DNA from 2 places in the Nonomuraea sp. H19 genome. Region 1 is predicted to be linked to the other one. Evidence: riboswitches for the same ligand, from Rfam matches in the RefSeq annotation. Region 1 holds a riboswitch; the other holds the start of a gene.
What was found. Region 1 has a riboswitch for glycine ahead of gcvP (aminomethyl-transferring glycine dehydrogenase). Riboswitches for the same ligand answer to the same signal wherever they lie in the genome.

Region 1 (3,401 bases):
CGGTCAACATCGTCGCGCTGCGCGACGGCATCTTCTTCGCCGACCTCGTCTTCTCCAACGGCGTGGAGGTGAGCGCGCGGCCGTCGGACTCGATCGCGCTCGCGCTGCGCACGGGAGCGCGCATCTTCGCCAGCGAGGAGGTGGTCCAGGAGGCCGGCGTAGTCATCCCGGACGACCAGGAGGATGAGGTGGAGAAGTTCAGGGAGTTCCTTGACACGATCACTCCCGAAGACTTCGGCAGGGCGGGGTAGGTATTTCGGTGCATTTACGCTTCACGACGCGCCGAGCCGGATCGTTGACTCGCCATGGTCACGGTCCTACGGTGCAAGTGAAACCTGCGGTCGCCCTTTACGAACCCCCAGATCAGGCCGTGGGATGAGAGAAAGCCGGAGGTCCGCGTGGCGGTCAGCAGCGGCGAGGGAAAGACGGCCGGCCAGGAAGATCCGGTGCGGCGTGAGGACGCGCGGCAGCGTGCCGGAGAGCAGGGTCTGCTCTTCGACGAGCAGCCCGCGGCGTTGCCGGGCGACATCGGATACCGCGGGCCGACGGCCTGCGCGGCGGCCGGCATCACCTACAGGCAGCTTGACTACTGGGCGCGCACGGGGCTGGTCGAGCCCACGATAAGAGCCGCGCACGGATCGGGCTCCCAGCGGCTCTACAGCTTCCGCGACATCCTGGTGCTCAAGGTCGTCAAGCGGCTCCTCGACACCGGGGTGTCGCTGCAGCAGATCCGCACGGCCGTGCAGCACCTGCGCGATCGCGGGGTCGCCGACCTCGCGCAGATCACGCTCATGAGCGACGGCGTCAGCGTCTACGAGTGCACCTCGGCCGACGAGGTGATCGATCTGCTCCAGGGCGGTCAGGGCGTGTTCGGCATCGCGCTCGGCCGGGTCTGGCGCGAGGTCGAGGGATCCCTCGCGGAGCTGCCGGGGGAAAGAGCGGCGGTCGAGGACACCGTCCCGGCCGACCACCCCGCTGACGAACTCGCCCAGCGGCGACGCGCGCGACGCATAGGGTAGGCGCGCAAACCGCCGCTGCCTGGTGCGCGCCGCTGGACGCGCCACGCCGTAGGCGCGCAAACCGCGGCCTGCGGCGCATCGCTGGACGCGCCACGCCGTAGGCGCAGGCCGCTGCCTGTTGTGCACCGCATGGACGCGCCACGCCGTAGGCGCGCAAACCGCGGCCTGCGGCGCATCGCTGGACGCGCTACGCCGTAGGCGTTGCCTGGAGTGCTGGACGTTTCGCATAGGGTAGTAATCGCCCGGCGACGTAGCATGTATCGCATAGGGTTGTAATCTAGGACAGCAAGGCTGACGACCCCGTGCGGGAGAGTCTCCGGGCCCTCGGGTCCGGAGCGCCGAAGGAGCAACCCTCCCCGGAATCTCTCAGGCATCCTGTACCGCTCGGGCGAGGCAACTCTGGAAAGCAGGCGCGCCCGCCAGGCGCGCCTCACCGACGGTGCAAGCCCCTGTCCCGGGGTGAAGCTCTCAGGTCGCGGTGACGCCCGCGCTGACAGAGGGGGAGATCCGGCACTCGCCCGCGCCCTGGCGCCGGTCTCCATAGCCTCGGGAGGCATTCCCTATGACCGATCTGTCCGCTCCGCCGTTCTCGTCCAGGCACATCGGCCCATCGGAGTCCGAGCAGCAGCGCATGCTCGAGGCCGTCGGCTTCGAGTCCGTGGCGGACCTCGTGGCAGTGGCCGTCCCCGAGGCCATCAGGGCCAAGGACCGGCTCAAGCTGCCCGCCGCGGCGAGCGAGACCGAGGCGATCGCCGAACTGCGCTCCCTCGCCGACCGCAACCGGGTGCTCACCTCCATGATCGGCCTCGGCTACCACGACACGATCACGCCCGCCGTCATCCGCCGCAACCTGCTGGAGAACCCGGGCTGGTACACCGCGTACACGCCGTACCAGCCGGAGATCTCGCAGGGCCGCCTCGAGGCGCTGCTGAACTTCCAGACCGTCGTCTCCGACCTCACGGGCCTGCCCGTCGCCGGAGCGTCCCTGCTCGACGAGGGCACCGCCGCCGCCGAGGCCATGACGCTGGCCCGCCGCGCCGGCAAGTCCAAGAGCAGCGTGTTCGTGATCGACGCCGACACCCTGCCCCAGACCAAGGCCGTGCTGGCCACCAGGGCCGAGCCGCTCGGCATCACGCTGGTGGAAAGCCCGCTGGACGGCGAGCTGCCCGAGTGCTTCGGCGTGCTCGTCCAGTACCCGGGGGCCTCCGGGCGGGTGCGCGACTTCCGCGCCGTGGCCGCCGCGGCCCGCGAGATGGGCGCGCTCGTGGTGGCCGCCGCTGACCTGCTGGCCCTGACGCTCGTGGCCGCGCCGGGCGAGCTGGGCGCCGACATCGCGATCGGGTCCTCGCAGCGCTTCGGGGTGCCGTTCGGGTTCGGCGGGCCGCACGCCGCGTACATGTCCGTCCGCGAGGGCCTGCAGCGCCAGCTTCCCGGGCGTCTCGTGGGCGTGTCCGTGGACGCCGACGGCGACCCCGCCTACCGGCTCGCGCTGCAGACCCGCGAGCAGCACATCCGCCGCGAGAAGGCCACCAGCAACATCTGCACCGCGCAGGTCCTGCTCGCCGTCATCGCCGGCATGTACGCCGTCTACCACGGTCCCGACGGGCTGCGCCGCATCGCCCACCGGGTGCACCGGCACGCTGTCGCCCTCGCCGAGGGACTGCGCCGGGCCGGCCTGGAGGTCGTGCACCGCGAGTTCTTCGACACCGTCCTGGTCCGGGTGCCCGGCCGGGCCGCCGAGGTGGTCGCCGCGGCCGCCGAGCGGGGCGTCAACCTCTGGCGGGCCGGCGACGACCACGTCTCCATCGCCTGCGACGAGAAGACCGGCGCCGCCGAGGTCGCCGCGGTGTGGGCGGCCTTCGGCCTGTCCGGCACGGACGTGGACATCGAGGGCTGCTCGGACGCGCTGCCCGCCGGGCTGCTGCGCGAGTCGGCGTACCTGACGCACCCGGTCTTCCACAGCCACCACTCCGAGACCGCGATGCTGCGCTACCTGCGCAGGCTGCAGGACAAGGACATCGCGCTCGACCGCTCCATGATCCCGCTCGGCTCCTGCACGATGAAGCTCAACGCGAGCACCGAGATGGAGCCGATCACCTGGCCCGAGTTCGCCGCGATCCACCCGTACGCGCCCGCCGACCAGACCGAAGGCTACCTGGAGCTGATCGGCACGCTGGAGCGCTGGCTGGCCGAGGTCACCGGCTACGACGCGGTCTCCATCCAGCCGAACGCCGGCTCCCAGGGCGAGTTCGCCGGGCTGCTCGCCATCCGCGCCTACCATCGCGCGCACGGGCAGGCCGGACGCGAGGTCTGCCTCATCCCGTCCTCCGCGCACGGCACCAACGCGGCCAGCGCCGTCATGGCCGGCATGCGCGTCGTCGT
Region 2 (3,401 bases), on a different contig from region 1:
CCGAGCCGGCGGTGTTGGTCAGCCAGTAGAGCATGACCGTGGTCAGCAGCCGGTCGGTGTCGATGCCGGCGTCGCTCCACTCGTGGTAGACGCCGGCGAACCAGGCCAGCAGCGCGACCGGCGAATCGGCCATGCCGTAGGCGAAGGTCTGCGGCCGGGCCGACTGGATGAGCTTGTAGCCGTACTGCTCGGTCAGGTAGCGCTCGCGGAAGGCCAGGCGTTCCTGCTCCACCTCGCTCAGGTCGTCGAACTCGCCGGGCGCGCCGATGGGGAAGCAGATGATGCCGTTGCCGTGCATGCCGGCGACGCGTTCCGGAGCCAGCACGCCGACCTCTCGCGAGATCCAGGTGCCCCAGTCACCGCCCTGAACGCCGAAACGCTCGTAGCCGAGCCGGGTCATGAGCTCCAGCCAGGCTCTGGCGATGCGGGTGGAGCCCCATCCGATCTCATGGGTGGGACCGGACAGCCCATAGCCGGGCAGGGACGGGATGACCAGGTGGAAGTCCCGGCTGAGCGGCTCGATCACGTCGAGGTACTCCACGGGGGAGCGGGGCCAGCCGTGGGTGATCAGCAGGGGCAGGGCATCGGGGTTCGCGGACCGGATGTGGAGGAAGTGGACCCGCTGCCCGTCGATCTCGGTGACGAACTGGTCATGCCGGTTCAGCTCGGCCTGGGCGCCGGCCCAGTCATAGCCGGTACGCCAGTACGCGACCAGCTCCTTGAGGTGGCCGAGCGGAACGCCATATCCCCAGCCCAGACCGGGGACCTCGTCCGGCCAGCGCACCCGGTCGAGCCGCGCGTGCAGATCGTCCAGATCGGCTTGGGCGGTTTCGAGGCGGAAAGGCCGGATGTCGTGCAAGGTCACATGATCTCCTTCGAGCGTATCGTACGTCGTACCGTACAGCATACGGTTCGTGCCACGCAAGCCGGCCACTCGACATGCTGGTGAAAAGCCGCGGATGCCTTCTCGGGCACCCGCGGCCGTTACGCGACCGGCTTCAGCACGTCGTCGAAGAAGACGACGTCCTTGCCGTACTTCTCCTCGACCCTGCGGCGCAGGTCATCGCTCGTCAGCCAGGAGGTCACCTCCACCCGGTTCCGCGTCACGCTGGAAGACGCCGTGATGAGGCCGCCGCTGCCCATCTCGCCCTCCACCTGCCGCTGGATCTCGTGCAGCTCGGCCTGGCTGCGCTGCGCGCCGCTCACGCACAACGCGCCGCCCCACACCCCCCGGATCCACTTCTCACGACCCGCCAGGTCGCCGGTGAACTTGAGATTCAGGACCAGGCGCTTCGGATCGTTGCCCTGCTTCTCCGTCTCCCTGGGAGTCAGGAGCGGGTCCAGGTAGCTCTGGTCGAGCCACGCTCCCGCGAACTCCTCGGCCGTCCCGGCCAGCGACATCGCCTTCTCCAGGGTCTCCTGCGTCGCCCTGGCCGGATCGACGGGCCGCCAGCCGCCCGCGGGCTTGGGGCACGGGCTCGCGAACCCGCCCTCCCCCGCCGGATCCTCCCTGGCCCGCACCGGCTCTCCCGGCGGCTCCGTCAGGGTCAGCCGGGCGCCGTCCCAGGTGCCGACCACCCGGTACGAGCCCCACTTCACGCCGGCCAGCGACTCATGCTTCACCTTGCTCCAGTCCCAGCCCATGACGTCGGGACCACCGCACTGGGGCGGGTTCGACTCCGCGACCATCGTGCATAACTGGGGCCCGTGCCCGCCGCCTTCGAGCACCGTCAGACTGGCCTCGTAGCGAGGCGGTGGCGCGGGAGCCGCGGCCTCCTGGGCGCCGCAGGACGTGACTGTCAGGGCGGCCGCGAGGCCCAGAGCCGCCGTTCGCCGATTCATACCTCTATCGACGTCACCGTCCCCCGGACGGTTCAGGACAGACCGGTACGCGACAACACCCCCGTCACGGCACTAGGCTGACGGACATCACCGACGAAACCGTGCGGGAGAGCACCCTGACAGCCGGTCAGGGTCCCTGAAGGAGCAAGCCCTCCCCGCGAACCTCTCAAGGCAAAGGACCGCACGGACGAGGTGTCCTCTGGAAAGCAGGCCTGCTGGGGCCTCGCCGAAGGTGAAAGTCCGGTAAAACCCGGGCGAAGCTCTCAGGCATCAATGACAGAGGGGGAGGATGCTGGCATCCGATCCTGTCCTGAGGTGCGCAAAATGTCCCGACCGACACCGCTACGAGACGTTCACGAGAGCCTCGGCGCCACGCTCACCGACTTCGCGGGGTGGCTCATGCCCCTCCGGTACGGAAGCGAGTCCGCGGAGCACAACGCCGTTCGCGAGGCGGCCGGGCTGTTCGACCTCTCCCACATGGGCGAGATCTTCGTAACAGGGCCGCAGGCCGGGCAGGCGCTGGACTACGCGCTGGTCGGCCACCTGTCGGCGGTGGCGCCCGGGCGGGCCAGATACACCATGATCGTCAATGAGCGGGGCGGGGTGCTCGACGACCTCATCGTGTACCGGCTCGGCGACGAGGAATTCATGGTCGTGGCAAACGCCTCAAACTACGAAAAAGTCGCGAATGAGCTGACGATTCGCGCGAAGGCGTACGACGCGGTGGTCGAAGACCGCTCCGACCAGTACGCCCTGATCGCCGTACAGGGGCCCCGTTCCCAGGAGATCCTCGCCACGCTCACCGACGCCGACCTCGGCGGGCTCAAGTACTACGCGGGCCTGCCCGGCCTGGTGGACGGGCGGGAGGCGCTCATCGCCCGTACCGGCTACACCGGCGAGGACGGGTTCGAGCTCTTCGTCGCCAACCAGGACGCGGTGCCCCTCTGGCACGCGCTCATGGCCGCGGGCGAGCCGTACGGACTCAAGCCCGCGGGCCTGTCCAGCCGGGACACGCTCAGGCTGGAGGCGGGTATGCCGCTGTACGGCAACGAGCTCACCGCCGAGCTCACCCCGTTCGACGCGGGGCTCGGCAAAGTGGTGAAATTCGACAAGCCCGGCGACTTCGTCGGCAGGTCGGCGCTCGAGGCGGTCAAGGACGATCCGCCCCGGCGCCGCCTCGTCGGCCTGGTCGCACGGGGCCGCCGGGTGCCGCGACATGGTTACCCGGTCACCAAAGACGGCGTCGTCGTCGGCGAGGTCACCAGCGGTGCGCCTTCCCAGACTCTGGGCAAGCCCATCGCGATGGCCTACGTGGACACCGGGGCCGAAAAAAGCCTGGCCGTGGACATCCGGGGCAGCCAAGAACCTATGGACCTGGTCGAGCTGCCCTTTTACAGGAGGAAGAAGTGAGCAACATCCCTGACGACCTGAGCTACACCAAGGAGCACGAGTGGGTGGCCGGGGTCGACGACGGGCTGACCGTGACCGTCGGCATCACGGCCTATGCCGCCGACGCGCTTGGTGATGTCGTCTATGTGCAGCTCCCCGATGTCGGTTCG

Region 2: another riboswitch for glycine. It lies ahead of gcvT (glycine cleavage system aminomethyltransferase GcvT); the one in region 1 lies ahead of gcvP (aminomethyl-transferring glycine dehydrogenase).

What each region holds. Positions count from the first base shown of each region.
Region 1 covers NZ_JBQHCV010000022.1:74,237-77,637, forward strand. Annotated here, with positions in the region: gene ACTMTI_RS38855 (bifunctional nuclease family protein) at 1-251, shown strand, start outside; gene ACTMTI_RS38860 (MerR family transcriptional regulator) at 399-1,019, shown strand; glycine riboswitch at 1,315-1,412, shown strand; glycine riboswitch at 1,413-1,526, shown strand; gene gcvP (aminomethyl-transferring glycine dehydrogenase) at 1,582-3,401, shown strand, end outside.
Region 2 covers NZ_JBQHCV010000004.1:326,904-330,304, reverse strand. Annotated here, with positions in the region: gene ACTMTI_RS10890 (epoxide hydrolase family protein) at 1-865, opposite strand, end outside; gene ACTMTI_RS10885 (hypothetical protein) at 985-1,842, opposite strand; glycine riboswitch at 1,937-2,034, shown strand; glycine riboswitch at 2,035-2,132, shown strand; gene gcvT (glycine cleavage system aminomethyltransferase GcvT) at 2,167-3,252, shown strand; gene gcvH (glycine cleavage system protein GcvH) at 3,249-3,401, shown strand, end outside.